2 regions of the Streptomyces sp. NPDC093097 genome follow, and region 2 is predicted to be linked to the other one. Evidence: predicted binding sites of a transcription regulator. Region 2 holds the regulator's gene; the other holds the start of a gene.
What was found. The regulator HspR, encoded in region 2, represses chaperone genes until heat shock. The targets are predictions, from matches to a motif close to TTGAGNNNNNNNNNCTCAA.

Region 1 (10,029 bases), on a different contig from region 2:
GCCCGTCCTTGGGGACGGCGCCGGCCGGGACGTGCAGATGGACGCCGCGCTCCTTCAAGTCGGCCACCGGGAGCTCCAGTTCGGCGCCGTGCGAGCGCAGGAAGGAGAGCGCGATGTGCGCCGACTCCTTCATCACGTCGCCCAGTTGGCCGGTGAGCGTCAGGCCGGAGGCGCCGGTCTCGGGGTCGGCCAGCGACGCCTCCACGTAGAGCACATCGCCCCCGGTGCCGGTGACCGCGAGTCCGGTGACCACGCCGGGCACCGCGGTCCGCCGCTCGGCCGGTCCCTGCGCCGCCTCCGGGGTGTGGTGCGGGCGCCCGAGCAGCGGGCGCAGCTGGTCCGCCCCGATGGTGAACGGCAGCTCCCGCTCGCCCAGTTCGTGCTGGGCGGCGACCTTGCGCAGCAGCCGGGCCAGGGCCCGCTCCAGATTCCGCACGCCCGCCTCACGGGTGTACTCGCCGGCGAGCCGGCGCAGCGCGGCGTCCTCGAAGGCCACCTCGCCGGGGGTGAGGCCGGCCCGCTCCAGCTGGCGCGGCACCAGGTGGTCGCGGGCGATGACGACCTTCTCGTCCTCGGTGTAGCCGTCGAGCCGGACCAGCTCCATCCGGTCCAGCAGCGGCTCCGGGATCGCCTCCAGGACGTTGGCGGTGGCCAGGAACACCACGTCGGACAGGTCGAGTTCGACCTCCAGGTAGTGGTCCCGGAAGGTGTGGTTCTGCGCCGGGTCCAGGACCTCCAGGAGGGCGGCGGCCGGGTCGCCCCGGAAGTCCGAGCCCACCTTGTCGATCTCGTCGAGGAGGACGACCGGGTTCATCGAGCCGGCCTCCTTGACGGCGCGCACGATCCGGCCGGGGAGCGCGCCGACGTAGGTGCGCCGGTGGCCGCGGATCTCCGCCTCGTCGCGGACGCCCCCGAGGGCGACCCGGACGAACTTCCGCCCCATGGCGCGCGCCACGGACTCGCCGAGGGAGGTCTTGCCGACGCCGGGCGGCCCGACGAGCGCCAGCACGGCACCGCCCGCCCGCCGCCCGCCCCCGCCGACGAGGCCAAGCCCGCGCTCGGCGCGGCGCTTGCGCACGGCGAGGTACTCGGTGATCCGCTCCTTGACGTCCTCCAGGCCGGCGTGGTCGGCGTCCAGCACGGCCCGGGCGCCGGCGATGTCGTAGGCGTCCTCGGTCCGCTCGTGCCACGGCAGTTCCAGGACGGTGTCCAGCCACGTCCTGATCCAGCCGCCCTCGGGGTTCTGGTCGCCGGCCCGCTCCAGCTTGTCGACCTCCTTGAGGGCGGCCCTGCGGACCTCCTCGGGCAGGTCGGCGGCCTCGACCCGGGCGCGGTAGTCGTCGCCCTCGTCGTCCGGGGCCCCGCCCAGCTGGGCCAGTTCCTTGCGGACCGCCTCCAGTTGGCGCCGCAGCAGGAACTCCCGCTGCTGCTTGTCGACCCCCTCCTGGACGTCCTTGGCGATGGACTCGGCGACGTCCTGCTCGGCCAGGTGGGAGCGCAGGACCTCGATGGCGTACTTCAGGCGGGCGACCGGGTCGGTGGTCTGGAGCAGCTGGAGCTTCTGCTCGGCCGTCAGGAAGGGCAGATAGCCGGCGTTGTCGGCGAGCGTGGGGACGTCGTCGATGCCGGTGACCCGGTCCACGACCTGCCAGGCACCGCGCTTGCGCAGCCAGCTGGTGGCCAACGCCTTGTATTCCTTGACCAGTTCGGTGAGGGATCCCGGGAGGGGCTCGGGGACCGTCTCCTCGACGGCCGTGCCCTCCACCCAGAGCGCGGCGCCCGGGCCGGTGGTGCCGGAGCCGATCCGCACCCGCCCCAGGCCCCGGATCAGGGCCCCGGGGTCGCCGTCGGACAGCCGGCCGACCTGCTCGATCCGCCCGAGCGTGCCGATCGCCGCATACGCCCCGTCGATCCGGGGCACCAGCAGCACCCTGGGCTTGGCGCCCGACGGGGCGGCGGCCTGGGCGGCCTCCACCGCCGCCCGCACCTCGGCGTCGGACAGGTCCAGGGGCACCACCATGCCGGGCAGGACGACCTCGTCGTCCAGGGGCAGCACGGGCAGGGTGAGCGAGGTGGACTCCGGCTCAGCAGTCATGATCTCCCCTTCGGCAAGCAAGTTGAGCTTCATCCACTCAATGCCGAGGGGCCGGCGGTTGTTCCCCGTCGGGTGTTCGCTGTGAGCGATCAGGGGCGGACAACTCGGGTACGGGGCACGGGGCGTGGGGCGTGGGGCCCGCCCCGGTGGAGGGCCCGCCCCGGTGGAGGGCCCGCCCCGGTGGAGGGCCCGCCCCGGTGGAGGGCCCGCCCCGGTGGAGGGCCCGCCCCGGTGGAGGGCCCGCCGCGACGGGCCTACCAGTGGGCGGGGCGGCGCAGCCCCCGCGGCAGCCGGGTGGCCGCGTCACCCCGGGCGGCGTTCACCTGGGCCTGGGTGACGAAGAGGCCGTCGGTCAGGTCGGCGCCGCGCAGATCGGCGTCCCGGAGGTCGGCGCCGATCATGTCCGCGGACCGCAGATCCGCACCCCGGAGGTCGGCGGCGATGAGGTACGCGCCGCGGAGGTTGGCGCCCCTGAGGTCCGCGCCCTTGAGCCGCGCGCCCATCAGGTCCGCGCCCCGCCGCTCCTTCGTGCGGCCCGGGACCTTCGCCCGGACCAGCTCGCCGACCCGCAGCAGCAGGACGTTGACCGCGCCGCGGTGGGCGGCCACGTCCAGCGCGGCCAGCTCCTCGGCGCTCCCCAGGGTCAGTTGCTCCGTCTCCTCCAGGGCGGCCCGCAGCTCGGCGCGCACCGGGCGGGCCTCCGGCCGCGCCACCGCCTCCGTCAGGTACCAGAGCAGCTCGTGCAGCTGCCGCATCACGGCGAACGCGTCGAACATCGGCCGGGCGGTCTCCGGCGCGGCCCGCCAGTCCGTCCCCGCGAAGGTGACCTGGGAGACCTTCTGGCCGGCCCCGAAGCACTCGAAGACGGTGCAGCCGGCGAAGCCGCGCTGCCGCAGGTCGCGGTGGACGCCGCAGCGGAAGTCGGCCGCCAGGTTGGGGCAGGGCCGGCCGGCCTCCTTGTCGAGGGCGAAGTCCGCCGACCGCGCGAACGGCAGCGCCACACAGCACAGTCCGAAGCAGTCGCCGCAGTCGGAGAGCAGCGGGAGCCGGGCGGCGTCCGGGACCTGCGGCGGGGCGGACGGGCGGTCGGGGGCGGGGCGGCGGCGCTCGTGCGACACGGTTCTTCTCTGCTCCTGCGGCCGGCGGTCGCCCTCCGTTGCGGCGCCCGCGAAGGGCCCCATTCTCCGGGACGGGTGACGGGCGGACGGCCGGGCCGGGCCGGGCGGACGAACGGGGCGGGGGACGAGCGGGGGGGCGAACGGGCCCGGCCGGGCGATCGGCCCGGCCGGCGTCAGGACGTCCGCAGCGCCGGGTGGCCCAGGTCCCCCAGCAGCGGGGCGGGCCCGGTGCGCTGCGCCCGCCACCGCCGCAGCAGCGGCCAGGCGGCCACGCCCAGCGCCAGCGAGAGCAGATGGCCCCAGTCGGTCAGCGGGTCCAGATAGGCGAGCATGCCGGAGGCCGCCTGGTAGCCGGCCCCGGCCAGCAGGAGCCAGCGCCCCCCGGCGGGCAGCAGTCCGGCGAGCGCCCCGGCGCAGGTCATCACGCCGAAGCTGATCCCGTAGTCGAGGCGGTGCAGCGAGCTGTCCGGCAGCGACCCGGCGGCGACCGAGAAGCCCACCGGCATCTCGGTGGCGAGGGTGGCCAGCGCGTGGCCGCCGAAGAACACCGCGGCGGCGCGCACCCCGCCGATCCGCCGCTCCAGCGCGGTCAGCACGAACAGCAGGGCCACCGCGTAGCCGGAGGCCGGCCCGCCGGCTATCCACAGGGCACTGGCGACCAGCACCAGCAGCGGCGCCTGCGCGAGGTGGGTGACGTCCGTGCTGGAGCCCTGGAGCAGCGTGGAGACCACCAGGGGGTCGCCGTGCTCGGCGTAGAGCGAGGTGGCCACCAGCAGCAGCGCGTAACAGAAGGTGAAGGGGGTGCCGGCGGGGGTGGGGAGCAGCCGCCAGGGGCGCAGACCGGCCCAGGGGCGGCGGGCCGCTTCCGCCGGGGCGGGCCCGCCCCCGGCCGCCGCGGCCCCGCGCTGGCGGGGCAGTCCGGGCAGCAGCGCCGACCCCCTGCCGCCCGGCGCGCCCGCGGCCGCTTCCGCCCCGCCGCCCGGCGCCCCGCCGGCCGGCTCCACCACACTCGCCATCCCCGCTCCTCCCACCGCCCCGCACCGTCCGCGCCCCACTGTGCCCGGCCAACCCATGAGCCAGCTGTGCGCGTGAAATCGCTCACAGCCGGCAACCCGTGCGGGGCGCACCGCGTCGCACCGGACCGCCCCGGCGCCGTGCGACGCGGCCGTGTGGACCCACGCACCCGGCGTTGGCCAAGATGGCCGCATGGCTCCCGTTCACCCCTGGCATCCGACCGCCGGCGCCGAGCCGGCCGTACGCACCCTCGACCGCCGTGAGGGCCCCTACGGAGAGGTGGTGCTCCGGCAGCGCGGTCCCGCCGTGCCGGCACCCGGGGAGGCCGGCCCGGTCTACGAGATCATCGCCAACGGCTGCTTCCTGATGGACACTTCCGACGGTCGCTCCGAGCGGCTGCTGATCGACGCGGCGCTCGCCGCGCTGCCGCCGGACCGCCCCGGGCCCGCGGTACTGATCGGCGGTCTGGGCGTGGGCTTCTCGCTGACCCGGGCGGCCGCCGAGCCCCGCTGGGGCCGGATCGCGGTGGTCGAGCGGGAGGCGGCGGTGATCGACTGGCACCGCACCGGCCCGCTGTCGGCGGTCTCCGGTCCAGCACTGGCCGATCCGCGCACCGCGATCCTGCACACCGACCTGGTGGCCCACCTGCACGGCACCGGCCAACTCGCCTACGACGCCCTGTGCTTGGACATCGACAACGGCCCGGACTGGACCGTCACCGAGGACAACGGCAGCCTCTACTCCCCCGCCGGACTGGCCGCCTGCCGCGCGGCGCTGACCCCGGGCGGGGTGCTCGCGGTGTGGTCGGCGCAGCCGTCCCCGGCGTTCGAACGGGCGCTGGAAAACGCCGGATTCGAGGGCGTACGGACCGAAGAGATCCCCGTTGCCCGAGGAGTCCCGGACGTGGTGCACCTGGCGCTCCGGTCCGCGTAGGGCGCGTAGCCGACGGTCACACCATGCCCTTACGCTGCTGCCCAGTAAGACGGCGACCACGCAGGGCATATGCAGGGGCGGGCGATGGACCAGACTCAGACAACCCAGGGCGGCACCACCGCGGCCACGCCGGGCGCCCAGCGCCGGGTGCTGGTCGTGGAGGACGATCCGACGATCGTCGACGCCATCGCGGCCCGGCTGCGCGCCGAGGGCTTCCAGGTGCAGACGGCCACCGACGGCCCGGCCGCGGTGGACACCGCCGAGGCGTGGCAGCCGGACCTGCTCGTCCTCGACGTGATGCTGCCGGGCTTCGACGGCCTGGAGGTGTGCCGCCGGGTGCAGGCGCAGCGCCCGGTGCCGGTGATGATGCTCACCGCCCGGGACGACGAGACCGACATGCTGGTCGGCCTCGGGGTCGGCGCCGACGACTACATGACCAAGCCGTTCTCCATGCGGGAGCTGGCCGCCCGGGTGCACGTCCTGCTGCGCCGGGTGGAGCGGGCCGCGCTGGCCGCGCACACCCCGCGCAGCGGCATCCTGCGGCTGGGCGAGCTGGAGATCGACCACGCCCAGCGCCGGGTCCGGGTGCGCGGCAGCGACGTGCACCTCACCCCCACCGAGTTCGACCTGCTGGTCTGCCTGGCGAACACCCCGCGCGCGGTGCTCTCCCGCGAGCAGCTGCTGGCCGAGGTCTGGGACTGGGCGGACGCCTCCGGCACGCGGACGGTCGACAGCCACATCAAGGCGCTGCGCCGCAAGATCGGCGCCGAGCGCATCCGCACCGTCCACGGCGTCGGCTACGCCCTGGAGACCCCGCCGGCATGATGCTTCGGTGGGGGGCGCGGGTGCGGGACCTGTGGGACCGGTTCTGGGAGGCGTTGCGGCCGCTGGACCCGTACCGCTCGGTCAAGGCGGCGCTCGGCGCCCTGGTGATCGTCTCGGTGATCATCACCACGCTCCTGGTGTTCGTGGCGATGCACTCGGCGACCGAGCTCCGGGTGATCACGATCTTCTCGATCATCGCCTCGCTGCTGATCACCCAGTTCGTGGCGACCGGCCTGACCGCCCCGCTCGGCGAGATGACCGAGGTCACCCGGGCGATGGCGCACGGTGACTACACCCGCCGGGTGCGCGCCGGCCGCCGCGACGAGTTCGGCGACCTGGCCGACGCCTTCAACCGCATGGCCGCCGACCTGGAGGCGGTGGACACCCACCGCAAGGAACTGGTCGCCAACGTCTCGCACGAGCTGCGCACCCCCATCGCGGCGCTGCGCGCGGTGCTGGAGAACGTCGTCGACGGGGTCTGCGAGCCGGACTCCGACACCATGCGGACGGCGCTGCGGCAGACCGAGCGGCTGGGCCGGCTGGTGGAGCACCTGCTGGACCTGTCCCGGCTGGACAACGGCGTGGTGCCGCTGCACGCCCAGCGCTTCGAGGTCTGGCCGTACCTGTCCGGGGTGCTCAAGGAGTCCAATATGAGCCGCGGCGCCTCCACCCTCTCCGGCATCGCCGGCGCCGGCACCCACACCCGTACCGACGTCCACCTCCACCTCGACGTCTCCCCGCCGGAGCTGACCGCGTACGCCGACGCCGAGCGGCTCCACCAGGTCGTCGCCAACCTCATCGACAACGCGATCAAGCACAGCCCGCGGCACGGCCGGGTCACCGTGCGGGCCCGCCGCGGCGAGGGGCCGGAGAGCCTGGTCGTGGAGGTCCGGGACGAGGGTCCGGGCATTCCGAAGTCGGAGCGCTACCGGGTCTTCGAGCGGTTCAACCGCGGCGGTCCCGGCCCGTCCGGGCCGGGCAGCGACGGCGGGACGGGCCTGGGGCTGGCGATCGCGCGCTGGGCGGTGGACCTGCACGGCGGGCGGATCGGGGTGGCCGAATCCTCCCGGGGTTGCCGGATCCGGGTCACTCTTCCAGGGCTGGAGTCATCCCGAAGCTGACGCCGACTGACGTAGGGTCGGTGGTGGGAGCACGCATTTCCGGGGTGCGACCGCGCTGAGTTCTACCCGCATGCGGGCGAACCACGTGTGTTTCCCGCCAAGTATGGCCCTGAAACCCATCGGTGAATGTGACGTGCGTGACGAGTGGCCCTCCCGGACTGCACCAAAGGTCACAAGAGGCGTAGCCTTTATTCCCGCTGTCCACCACCTTAGGAAGCGGAAGAGGGCGGTTGCCGCCGTGTCGCTACAGTCCCCCAACAGTGCGAGTGTCTCGGCCGAACAGGAAGAGCAGCGGAAGAATCCCGCTGCCGCGTTCGGTTCCAACGAGTGGCTCGTCGACGAGATCTACCAGCAGTACCTCCAGGACCCGAACTCGGTAGACCGAGCCTGGTGGGACTTCTTCGCCGACTACAAGCCGGGCGGCGCGGGCGCGCCGAGCCAGCCGGCAGCGGAGGCCGCCCCGGCCCCGTCGGCGCCCGCCGCGGCTCCTGCCGCGGCCGGGTCGAAGCCCGCCGCGCAGCCGGCTGCCGCCGCGCCCGCGCCGGCCAAGAGCGCCCCCGCGAAGCCCGCGGTGAAGTCTGCTCCGGCGGCCAAGGTCGCCACCGGTGAGGCCCCCGAGGGTCCCGAGCTCGTCACGCTGCGCGGCCCGTCGGCGGCCGTGGCCAAGAACATGAACGCCTCGCTGGAGCTGCCGACGGCCACGTCCGTCCGCGCGGTCCCGGTGAAGCTGCTGTTCGACAACCGCATCGTCATCAACAACCACCTCAAGCGCGCCCGCGGCGGGAAGGTCTCCTTCACGCACCTCATCGGGTACGCGATGGTGCAGGCGCTCAAGGCCATGCCGGCCATGAACTACTCCTTCGCGGAGAAGGACGGCAAGCCGACGCTGGTCAAGCCCCCGCACATCAACCTCGGTCTGGCCATCGACCTGGTCAAGCCGAAGGGCGAGCGCCAGCTGGTCGTCGCGGCCATCAAGAAGGCCGAGACGATGACCTTCTTCGAGTTCTGGCAGGCGTACGAGGACATCGTCCGCCGGGCCCGGGACAACAAGCTGACGATGGACGACTTCACCGGGGTCACCGCGTCGCTGACCAACCCCGGCGGCATCGGCACCGTCCACTCCGTGCCGCGTCTGATGCCCGGCCAGTCCATGATCATGGGCGTCGGCGCGATGGACTACCCGGCCGAGTTCCAGGGCACCTCGCAGGACGCCCTGAACAAGCTGGGTGTCGCCAAGGTCATGACGCTGACCAGCACCTATGACCACCGCGTGATCCAGGGCGCCGCCTCCGGCGAGTTCCTGCGGATCATGAGCCAGCTGATGCTCGGCGAGAAGGACTTCTACGACGAGATCTTCAAGTCGCTGCGGATCCCGTACGAGCCGATCCGCTGGATGCGCGACATCGACGCGTCGCACGACGACGACGTCACCAAGGCCGCGCGGGTCTTCGAGCTGATCCACGCCTACCGGGTCCGCGGCCACGTCATGGCCGACACCGACCCGCTGGAGTACCACCAGCGCAAGCACCCCGACCTGGACATCACCGAGCACGGCCTCACCCTGTGGGACCTGGAGCGGGAGTTCGCGGTCGGCGGCTTCGCCGGCAAGTCCATGATGAAGCTGCGCGACATCCTGGGCGTGCTGCGCGACTCGTACTGCCGCACCACCGGCATCGAGTTCATGCACATCCAGGACCCCAAGCAGCGCAAGTGGATCCAGGACCGGGTGGAGCGCACGCACAAGTCGCCGGAGCGCGACGAGCAGCTGCGCATCCTGCGCCGCCTGAACTCCGCCGAGGCGTTCGAGGTCTTCCTCCAGACCAAGTACGTCGGCCAGCGCCGCTTCTCGCTGGAGGGTGGCGAGTCCGTCATCCCGATGCTGGACGCGGTCATCGACTCCGCGGCCGAGGCGCGGCTGGACGAGGTCGTCATCGGCATGGCCCACCGCGGCCGCCTCAACGTCCTCGCCAACATCGTCGGCAAGTCCTACGCGCAGATCTTCCGCGAGTTCGAGGGCAACCTCGACCCGAAGTCGATGCACGGCTCCGGCGACGTGAAGTACCACCTGGGCGCCGACGGCACCTTCACCGGCCTGGACGGCGAGCAGATCAAGGTCTCGCTGACCGCCAACCCCTCCCACCTGGAGGCCGTGGACCCGGTCGTCGAGGGTGTCGCCCGCGCCAAGCAGGACATCATCAACAAGGGCGGTACGGACTTCACCGTCCTGCCGGTCCTGCTCCACGGTGACGCGGCGTTCGCCGGCCAGGGCGTGGTCGCCGAGACGCTGAACATGTCCCAGCTGCGCGGCTACCGCACCGGCGGCACCGTGCACGTGGTGATCAACAACCAGGTCGGCTTCACCGCCGCCCCGGAGGCGTCCCGCTCCTCCATGTACGCCACCGACGTGGCGCGCATGATCGAGGCGCCGATCTTCCACGTCAACGGTGACGACCCCGAGGCCGTCGTCCGCGTCGCCCGGCTCGCCTTCGAGTTCCGCCAGGCGTTCAACAAGGACGTGGTCATCGACCTCATCTGCTACCGCCGCCGCGGCCACAACGAGACCGACAACCCGGCCTTCACCCAGCCGCTGATGTACGACCTGATCGACAAGAAGCGCTCGGTGCGCAAGCTCTACACCGAGTCGCTGATCGGCCGGGGCGACATCACCCTCGAAGAGGCGGAGCAGGCGCTCCAGGACTTCCAGGGCCAGCTGGAGAAGGTCTTCACCGAGGTCCGCGACGCCACGACGACGCCGGTCGCCCCCGAGGTGCCGCAGCCGAAGGCCGAGTTCCCGGTCCACGTGGAGACCGCGGTCTCCGCGGAGGTCGTCAAGCGGATCGCCGAGTCCCAGGTCAACATCCCCGACCACACCACCGTCCACCCGCGTCTGCTGCCGCAGCTGCAGCGCCGGATGGCGATGATC
Region 2 (10,029 bases):
GAGGAATCGAAATGGCACGTGCGGTCGGCATCGACCTGGGCACGACTAACTCCGTCGTCAGTGTTCTCGAAGGCGGTGAGCCCACCGTCATCACCAACGCCGAGGGCGCCAGGACCACGCCGTCCGTCGTCGCCTTCGCGAAGAACGGCGAGGTGCTGGTCGGTGAGGTCGCCAAGCGCCAGGCGGTGACCAACGTCGATCGGACGATCCGGTCGGTCAAGCGTCACATGGGCACCGACTGGAAGATCAACGTCGACGAGAAGGGCTTCAACCCGCAGCAGATCTCTGCGTTCATCCTGCAGAAGCTGAAGCGGGACGCGGAGTCCTACCTCGGCGAGAAGGTCACCGACGCGGTCATCACCGTCCCGGCGTACTTCAACGACTCCGAGCGCCAGGCCACCAAGGAGGCCGGTGAGATCGCGGGCCTCAACGTCCTGCGCATCGTCAACGAGCCCACCGCCGCCGCCCTGGCCTACGGCCTGGACAAGGAAGACCAGACCATTCTCGTCTTCGACCTCGGCGGTGGCACCTTCGACGTGTCGCTGCTGGAGATCGGTGACGGCGTCGTCGAGGTCAAGGCCACCAACGGTGACAACCACCTCGGTGGTGACGACTGGGACCAGCGCGTCGTCGACTACCTGGTCAAGCAGTTCGCGGGCGGCCACGGTGTGGACCTGTCCAAGGACAAGATGGCGCTCCAGCGTCTGCGCGAGGCCGCGGAGAAGGCGAAGATCGAGCTGTCGTCGTCCAGCGAGACGACGATCAACCTGCCGTACATCACCGCCTCCGCCGAGGGCCCGCTGCACCTGGACGAGAAGCTCACCCGCTCGCAGTTCCAGCAGCTGACCGCGGACCTCCTCGACCGCTGCAAGACCCCGTTCCACAACGTGATCAAGGACGCCGGCATCGCGCTGTCCGAGATCGACCACGTGGTCCTGGTCGGCGGCTCGACCCGTATGCCCGCCGTCGCCGAGCTCGTCAAGGAGCTGACCGGCGGCAAGGACGCCAACAAGGGCGTCAACCCGGACGAGGTCGTCGCCATGGGCGCCAGCCTCCAGGCCGGTGTGCTCAAGGGCGAGGTCAAGGACGTCCTGCTGCTGGACGTCACCCCGCTGTCCCTCGGTATCGAGACCAAGGGCGGCATCATGACCAAGCTGATCGAGCGCAACACCACGATCCCGACCAAGCGCTCGGAGATCTTCACCACGGCCGAGGACAACCAGCCGTCCGTGCAGATCCAGGTCTACCAGGGCGAGCGCGAGATCGCGGCGTACAACAAGAAGCTCGGGATGTTCGAGCTGACCGGTCTGCCGCCGGCCCCCCGTGGCGTCCCGCAGATCGAGGTCTCCTTCGACATCGACGCCAACGGCATCATGCACGTGACCGCCAAGGACCTGGGCACGGGCAAGGAGCAGAAGATGACCGTCACCGGCGGCTCCTCGCTGCCGAAGGACGAGGTCGACCGCATGCGTGAGGAGGCCGAGCGCTACGCGGACGAGGACCACAAGCGCCGCGAGGCCGCCGAGGCCCGCAACCAGGGCGAGCAGCTGGTCTACCAGACCGAGAAGTTCCTCAAGGACAACGAGGACAAGGTGCCCGCCGAGGTCAAGGCCGAGGTCGAGACCGCCGTCGGCGAGCTGAAGGAGAAGCTCAAGGGCGAGGACACGGCCGAGATCAAGACCGCGTCGGAGAAGGTCGCGGCCGTCTCCCAGAAGCTCGGCCAGGCCATGTACGCCGACGCCCAGGCCGCCCAGGGTGCGGCCGGCGGCGAGGGCGCCCAGGCCGGCGGCCAGAAGGCCAAGGCCGAGGACGACGTCGTGGACGCCGAGATCGTCGACGACGAGAAGCCCAAGAAGGACGGTGCGGCGTGACGGAGGAGACCCCGGGCTTCGAGGAGAAGCCCGACGTCCCTTCCGACGCCGCTCCCGAAGACGCGGCGAAGGCCGAGTCCGCCGACAAGGCGGGCTCGGCCCCGGCCGGGGACGTCCAGGACGTTGCGCTCCAGGCCCAGTTGGACCAGGTGCGCACCGCACTCAACGAGCGCACCGGTGACCTCCAGCGCCTCCAGGCGGAGTACCAGAACTACCGCCGCCGGGTGGAGCGGGACCGTGTGACGGTCAAGGAGATCGCGGCCGCCAACCTGCTCTCCGAGCTCCTTCCGGTGCTCGACGACGTCGGGCGGGCCCGGGATCACGGCGAACTGGTCGGCGGCTTCAAGTCGGTGGCCGAGTCGCTGGAGACCGTGGTGGCCAAGCTCGGCCTCCAGCAGTTCGGCAAGGAGGGCGAGCCCTTCGACCCGACGATCCACGAAGCGCTGATGCACTCCTATGCGCCCGACGTCACGGAGACGACGTGCGTCGCCGTCCTGCAGCCCGGGTATCGCATCGGTGAGCGCACGATCCGCCCCGCGCGGGTCGCGGTCGCCGAGCCGCAGCCGGGCGCGCAGAACGCCAAGTCCTCCTCGGAGGAGGAGGCCAAGGGCGCCAAGGGCGGTAAGGGAGCCAAGGGTGCCGAGGCTGCGGACGAGGAGAGCGGTGGCCCGGACGAGGGCTGACGTAGGGGCCGACGAGAGAGCCGCCCGGAAGGAGGGACGTCGAGGATGAGCACCAAGGACTTCGTCGAGAAGGACTTCTACAAGGTCCTCGGCGTCCCCAAGGACGCCACCGAGGCGGAGATCAAGAAGGCGTACCGCAAGCTCGCCCGCGAGTACCACCCGGACGCCAACAAGGGCGACGCCAAGGCCGAGGAGCGCTTCAAGGAGATCTCCGAGGCCAACGACGTGCTCGGCGACGCCAAGCGCCGCAAGGAGTACGACGACGCCCGGGCGCTGTTCGGCAACGGAGGTTTCCGCCCCGGCCCCGGCGGGGGCGGAAACTTCAACTTCGACCTCGGCGACCTCTTCGGGGGCGCCGGGGGCGGGGCCGGCGGTTCCGGTGGTTTCGGCGGCGGGATCGGGGACGTCTTCGGCGGTCTGTTCAACCGCGGTGGCGCCACCACCCGCACCCAGCCGCGCCGCGGCCAGGACGTCGAGTCCGAGGTGACGCTCAGCTTCACCGAGGCGGTCGACGGGGCCACGGTCCCGCTGCGGATGTCCAGCCAGGCGCCCTGCAAGGCGTGTTCGGGCACCGGCGACAAGAACGGCACCCCGCGGGTCTGTCCGACCTGCGTCGGTACCGGCCAGGTCAGCCGGGGCGCGGGCGGCGGCTTCTCGCTCACCGACCCGTGCGCCGACTGCAAGGGCCGCGGCCTGATCGCGCAGGACGCCTGCGAGGTCTGCAAGGGCAGCGGCCGGGCGTCCAGCTCCCGCACGATGCAGGTCCGCATCCCCGCGGGCGTCTCGGACGGGCAGCGCATCCGGCTGCGCGGCAAGGGCGCACCGGGCGAGCACGGCGGCCCGGCCGGCGACCTCTACGTGGTCGTCCATGTGGATGCCCACCCGGTCTTCGGCCGCAAGGGCGACAACCTCACCGTCACGGTGCCGGTCACCTTCCCGGAGGCCGCGCTCGGCGGCGAGGTCAAGGTGCCGACGCTGGGCGGCCCGCCGGTCACGCTCAAGCTGCCGGCCGGCACGCCCAACGGACGCACCATGCGGGCCCGCGGCAAGGGCGCGGCCCGTAAGGACGGCACCCGCGGTGACCTGCTGGTCACCATAGAGGTGGTCGTTCCCAAGGACCTCGGCGACCGGGCCAGGGAAGCGCTGGAGTCCTATCGCGAGGCGACCGCGGGCCCCGACCCGCGGGCGGAGCTGTTCCAGGCCGCGAAGGGAGCATGAGATGGACAGCCGGGGCGGGCAGCGTCGTAACCCGTATGAACTGACCGAAGAGTCGCCGGTGTACGTCATCTCCGTCGCGGCCCAGCTCTCCGGCCTGCACCCGCAGACCCTGCGGCAGTACGACCGCCTGGGCCTGGTCTCGCCCGACCGCACGGCCGGGCGGGGCCGCCGGTATTCCGCCCGCGACATCGAACTGCTGCGTACGGTCCAGCAGTTGTCGCAGGAGGAGGGCATCAACCTCGCCGGCATCAAGCGCATCATCGAGCTGGAGAACCAGGTCGCGGCCCTCCAGCAGCGGGTCGCCGAGCTCCAGGGCGCCCTGGAGGGCGCGGCCAGCACGATGCGGCAGCGGGAGGCGGCGGTGCACGCCTCCTACCGCCGCGATCTGGTGCCGTATCAGGACGTGCAGCAGACCAGCGCGCTGGTGGTCTGGCGGCCCAAGCGGTCGTCGGAGTGACGCCGTAGCCGACGCGACGAAGGGCCGGGGTGGCCACACCACCCCGGCCCTTCGTGCGTCCTGGCGCCGGGCTTCCCCGCGCCACCGTCCGCGATCAGCGGCCGTCGTAGCCCGCGGTGGGCATCGACAGCCGCCGGTGCACCTGCGACTTCATCGCCAGGGTGTAGACCGGCTCGTCCAGGTCGGTGGTCTCCAGCCGGATGCCGGCGGCCGCGCACCGCTCGGTGAACTCCTCGGCGCCGTCGATGGCGTTCTCCAGCGTCCGGCGGTTGGGCGCGACGAACACGTCGACCAGACCCGCCTCGACGTCGTGCCACAGCGCGCTGTGGTCGGCGCGCAGCTGGTGCAGGCTGAGCTGGCAGGTCAGGCGGTAGTCACGGGCCGCCGCCCACTGCTTGCACATGGCGTGCTGGCTGCGGTCGTCGACCAGGAACGGATCCTCGTCCAGCTCGGACAGCGGCATCAGGCAGGCGATCGCCGTCACTCGGACCGAGTTCATCGTGCCCTCCGGGGCGTGGCGACTGTGGGGGCGACGATACCCCCGCGAAGGGCCCGGGGTGGAGGGGCGGCGCCGGGTGGCGAGGCATATCCGCAGGCGTGGCAGATCTTCCAGCCGTCCTGATTCACGGCCAACTGGCCGCCGCAGCGGGGGCGGTTCTCGGCGCGCGGCCGGAGCCGGGCTGTCCGTTTCCCGTGCGACCGGCGCGGAACGGTCGTCGTGGTGTGCGATGCCGACGCCATGCGGCCTCCAGCTGCCGTCGCCGTGTCCGGGTCGGTTCCGTTTGCCGCTCGCGGATGCACGGAGGTGTTCGTTCCTGCCGTTCCTAGGTACCAGGTGGGTGCCCGTCGGCGGAGCGGGAGAGTCCCGTTTCGGCCAGGTCCGGACCTGCCGGCCGGGGCGGGGTGCCCGGTGCCCGTCCCGGCCATCGACGCGCACGCGGATACGGCCGATACGAAGTCGTCGTGCGCGGGCGCGCGGGCGCGCGGGATGGCGGAGGCGTGGGGTGGCGCGGGCGCCTTGCGGGCCGGGCGCTCAGGCCCGCCCGAGGGCCTTGGTCACCGCGATCTCGATCATCACGCGGTCGGGGTTGGGCTGCGGGGTGCGGCCGTACCGCTCGGCGTACCGGCGCACGGCGTCGGCGACCGTCTCCGCGTCGGTCCGCACCCGCGCGACGCCCTCCAGGGTCGCCCAGCGGCCGCGGTCCACCTGGCACACCGCCACCCGCGCCCCGTCGGCGCCGGCGGCGAGGATGTTCTTGACCTTGGTGCTGTCCTTGCGGGTGATGACCCGCGCGATCCGCTGCCTGGCGTCGAAGGTGACGCCCACCGGGACGACGTGCGGGGTGCCGTCCGCCCGCGGGGTCGTGAGGGTCGACATCAGGTACTCGTCCCAGAAGGCGAGGTACTCGGGGGACAGTGCGCGCAGGTCGTGGGCCATGGGCGCCAGGGTAGTTGGGGGCCGGCGAGCGGCCCCGGCCGGTCACACGAAGTCGGCCGTCTCCAGGTCGAAGGAGAAGGGGGCGGGGAGGCGAAGGCGGTCACCGAAGAGGGCGGTGTGAATGGTGAGGTAGTCGTCGCCCTTCGGTTCGCTGAAGAGCGTGACCGCGGACTTGCCGCGGTCGACGAGGAGATAAAGCGGGATGGCTGCGCGGGCGTAGGCGTGGCGCTTGGCGACGCGGTCGTTGCGGGGCTTGCTCGACGTCACCTCGACGACCATGGCGACGCCGTCACTGGGCATCCACGGCTCCGCACCCCGGAAGAGGCGCAGCTCGCGTGGGGCGAACGTGGCGTCGGGGATCGTGTGGTCGGCAGGTTGGTCGCCTGCGCCGGGAAGGACGAGTCCCTTGTAGCCCGAGACCTGCATGCGGATCGCGGACTCATACAGCACCTGCTCGATGATGAGGCCCAGGTAGTCCTCGTGATCGCCGTCCGTCGGCGGTGTCACAACAATCTCCCCCTCGATGAGCTCGGCCCTGAAGCCGGTCGGAGTGTCCAGGGCTAGAAAGCCCTCGAGGAGGGAGTCGTCCTGCGTGGGCAAAGGCTCGTGTGCCATAGCCGTCATGCTGCACCTCCTTGTGGTCGAAGGCCAGTGTCACGGGCCGTGGCCGGCGGAAGAGGCCGATCGTCGGATCTTCACCCGCAAGCGTGAGCGAGTGCCTTGAGTGGAGTAGACTCAACTTATCGCACGTTAATCAAGGCAGGATTGGATAAGGAGAGCGCGCCGAGCGCCGGACGCACGAGGAGGACCAGGCAGACGTGGACGCCGAGCTGACCAACAAGAGCCGGGAGGCGCTGAGCGCCGCCAATGAGCGGGCGGTCACCGCCGGGCACGCGGACATGACGTCCGCGCACCTCCTGCTCGCACTGCTCGCCGGGCAGGACAACGAGAACATCATGGATCTGCTGGCGGCCGTCGAGGCGGACGCCGCCCAGCTGCGATCCGGTGCCGAGCGGCTGCTCGCCGGGCTGCCCAGCATCCAGGGCTCGACCGTGGCCCCGCCGCAGCCGGACCGCGAGCTGCTCGCCGTCATCGCGGACGCCGCCCAGCGCGCCAAGGACCTGGGCGACGCCTACATCTCCACCGAGCACCTGCTCATCGGCACCGCCGCCAAGGGCGGCCGCACCGGTGAGCTGCTGGAGGCGCAGGGCGCCACCGCCAAGAAGCTGCTCGCCGCCTTCGAGGCCGGCCGCGGCGCGCAGCGGGTGACCAACGCGGACCCGGAGGGCACGTACAAGGCGCTGGAGAAGTTCGGCACGGACTTCACCGCGGCGGCCCGGGAGGGCAAGCTCGACCCGGTCATCGGCCGGGACCAGGAGATCCGCCGGGTGGTGCAGGTGCTCTCCCGCCGGACGAAGAACAACCCGGTGCTGATCGGCGAGCCGGGCGTCGGCAAGACCGCGGTCGTCGAGGGGCTGGCCCAGCGGATCGTCAAGGGCGACGTCCCCGAGTCGCTGCGCAACAAGCGGCTGGTCGCCCTCGACCTGGGCGCGATGGTCGCGGGCGCGAAGTACCGCGGCGAGTTCGAGGAGCGGCTGAAGACCGTCCTGGCCGAGATCAAGGCCAGCGAGGGCCAGATCATCACGTTCATCGACGAGCTGCACACCGTCGTCGGCGCGGGCGCCGGCGGCGACTCGGCGATGGACGCGGGCAACATGCTCAAGCCGATGCTGGCCCGCGGTGAGCTGCGGATGGTCGGCGCGACCACGCTCGACGAGTACCGCGAGCGGATCGAGAAGGACCCGGCGCTGGAGCGGCGCTTCCAGCAGGTGCTGGTCGCCGAGCCGACCGTCGAGGACACCGTGGCGATCCTGCGCGGGCTCAAGGGGCGCTACGAGGCGCACCACAAGGTCCAGATCGCCGACTCCGCGCTGGTCGCCGCGGCCACCCTCTCCGACCGCTACATCACCTCCCGCTTCCTGCCCGACAAGGCCATCGACCTGGTCGACGAGGCGGCCTCCCGGCTCCGGATGGAGATCGACTCCTCCCCCGTCGAGATCGACGAGCTCCAGCGCTCCGTGGACCGGCTGAAGATGGAGGAGCTGGCGCTGCGCAACGAGACCGACGCCGCCTCCGTCCAGCGGCTGGAGAAGCTGCGCAAGGACCTCGCCGACAAGGAGGAGGAGCTGCGCGGTCTGACCGCCCGCTGGGAGAAGGAGAAGCAGAGCCTCAACCGCGTCGGCGAGCTCAAGGAGCGCCTCGACGACCTGCGCGGCCAGGCCGAGCGCGCCCAGCGCGACGGCGACTTCGACACCGCCTCCAAGCTGCTCTACGGCGAGATCCCCAATCTGGAGCGGGAGTTGGAGGAGGCCGCCCAGGCGGAGGCCGAGCAGGAGGCGGCCAAGGAGTCGATGGTCAAGGAGGAGGTCGGCCCGGACGACATCGCGGACGTGGTCGGCTCCTGGACGGGCATTCCGGCCGGACGCCTCCTGGAGGGCGAGACCCAGAAGCTGCTCCGCATGGAGGAGGAGCTCGGCAAGCGGCTGATCGGCCAGACCGAGGCGGTCAGCGCGGTCTCCGACGCGGTGCGCCGCACCCGCGCCGGCATCGCCGACCCGGACCGGCCCACCGGCTCGTTCCTCTTCCTCGGCCCCACCGGCGTCGGCAAGACCGAGCTGGCCAAGGCGCTGGCGGACTTCCTCTTCGACGACGAGCGGGCGATGGTCCGGATCGACATGTCGGAGTACAGCGAGAAGCACAGCGTGGCCCGGCTGGTGGGCGCGCCCCCCGGCTACGTCGGCTACGAGGAGGGCGGCCAGCTCACCGAGGCGGTCCGCCGCCGCCCGTACAGCGTCGTGCTGCTGGACGAGGTGGAGAAGGCGCACCACGAGGTCTTCGACATCCTGCTCCAGGTGCTCGACGACGGGCGCCTCACGGACGGCCAGGGCCGCACCGTCGACTTTCGCAACACCATCCTCATCCTCACCTCCAACCTCGGTTCCAACTTCCTGATGGACCCGCTGCTGAAGGAGGAGCAGAAACGGGAGAAGGTGCTGGAGACCGTCCGGTCCGCCTTCCGCCCCGAATTCCTCAACCGCCTGGACGACCTGGTCGTCTTCCACCCGCTGGGCACGGACCAGCTCCAGCGGATCGCCCGGATCCAGCTGGACCACCTCCAGCGCCGCCTGGGCGACCGCCGGCTCACCCTGGACGTCACCGACCGGGCGCTGAGCTGGCTCGCCTGGCTCGGCCAGGAGCCGGTCACGGGCGCCCCGGCCCCGGACCTCTCCTACGGCGCCCGTCCGCTGCGCCGCCTGGTCCAGACCGCCATCGGCGACCAGCTGGCGCGCGCCATCCTGGCCGGCGACGTGCTCGACGGGGACACCGTCAGGGTGGACGTCGACGGCGACGGCGAGCGACTGTCGGTCGAGGCGGTGCGCACCGCCGCCTGACCAGCCGCGCCGCCCCCATACGCGCCGGTCCGCCGCCCTGGGGTTGCCAGGACCGGGAGCGTATGGGGGAGGATGGCAAGGACCATACGAAGGGAATTCCACGGTGAGCATCGACCCGTCCTCGATTCCGAATTTCGGGGGCCAGCCCGAACCGCAGCCGTCGGGGCCTGAGGGGCCCGTCGTCCCCGACCAGGACCTGGTCAAGCAGCTCCTCGACCAGATGGAGCTGAAGTACGTCGTCGACGAGGAGGGTGACCTCGCCGCCCCGTGGGAGCAGTTCCGCACGTACTTCATGTTCCGCGGTGAGGCGGAGCAGGAGATCTTCTCGGTCCGTACGTTCTACGACCGCGTCCACGGCATCGACGAGAAGCTGAAGCTGCTGGAGGCGATCGACGACTGGAACCGTCGGACGCTCTGGCCCAAGGTGTACACCCACACCCACGACGACGGCAGCGTCCGTCTGATCGGTGAGGCATCGATGCTGGTCGGCACCGGCGTCTCGCTCGAACACTTTGTGTCGAGCACGGTCAGCTGGGTGCGTGCCTCGATCGAATTCGACAAGTGGATCGTCGAGCAGCTCGGTCTGGAGACCGAGATCGAAGGCGACTCCGACGAGAAGCCGGGCGACGACGAGGGCTGAGCACCCCCGCCCCGGCTGCCCGGGCCCCGGAACCGACCCCGTCGGCTCCGGGGCCCGCGTCGTGTTCCGGGCCCCGGTCCCCGTCCGCGCCCGGTGCCTACAGCCGCTTGAGGCGGTCCGCCGCTTCCTGGAGCACCTCGACGCTCTTGCAGAAGGCGAAGCGGACGAACGGCGCGCCCTGGTCCTGGTGGTCGTAGAAGACGGCGTTGGGGATGGCGACGACGCCGGCGCGCTCGGGGAGGGCGCGGCAGAAGGCGAAGCCGTCCACCT

Region 1: a site for HspR is predicted at 2,118-2,136, ahead of lon (endopeptidase La). Genes of this name have one in related genera too.

Annotation. Positions count from the first base shown of each region.
Region 1 covers NZ_JBIVOW010000008.1:213,018-223,046, reverse strand. Annotated here, with positions in the region: gene lon (endopeptidase La) at 1-2,095, opposite strand, end outside; gene ACIQE0_RS16740 (pentapeptide repeat-containing protein) at 2,350-3,213, opposite strand; gene ACIQE0_RS16735 (rhomboid-like protein) at 3,387-4,229, opposite strand; gene ACIQE0_RS16730 (spermidine synthase) at 4,420-5,160, shown strand; gene ACIQE0_RS16725 (response regulator transcription factor) at 5,245-5,985, shown strand; gene ACIQE0_RS16720 (ATP-binding protein) at 5,982-7,106, shown strand; gene ACIQE0_RS16715 (multifunctional oxoglutarate decarboxylase/oxoglutarate dehydrogenase thiamine pyrophosphate-binding subunit/dihydrolipoyllysine-residue succinyltransferase subunit) at 7,345-10,029, shown strand, end outside.
Region 2 covers NZ_JBIVOW010000026.1:96,807-106,835, forward strand. Annotated here, with positions in the region: gene dnaK (molecular chaperone DnaK) at 12-1,871, shown strand; gene grpE (nucleotide exchange factor GrpE) at 1,868-2,554, shown strand; gene dnaJ (molecular chaperone DnaJ) at 2,600-3,772, shown strand; gene ACIQE0_RS33260 (heat shock protein transcriptional repressor HspR) at 3,774-4,229, shown strand; gene ACIQE0_RS33265 (hypothetical protein) at 4,324-4,728, opposite strand; gene ACIQE0_RS33270 (pyridoxamine 5'-phosphate oxidase family protein) at 5,263-5,667, opposite strand; gene ACIQE0_RS33275 (Uma2 family endonuclease) at 5,710-6,291, opposite strand; gene clpB (ATP-dependent chaperone ClpB) at 6,486-9,119, shown strand; gene ACIQE0_RS33285 (YbjN domain-containing protein) at 9,223-9,759, shown strand; gene ACIQE0_RS33290 (pyridoxal phosphate-dependent aminotransferase) at 9,857-10,029, opposite strand, start outside.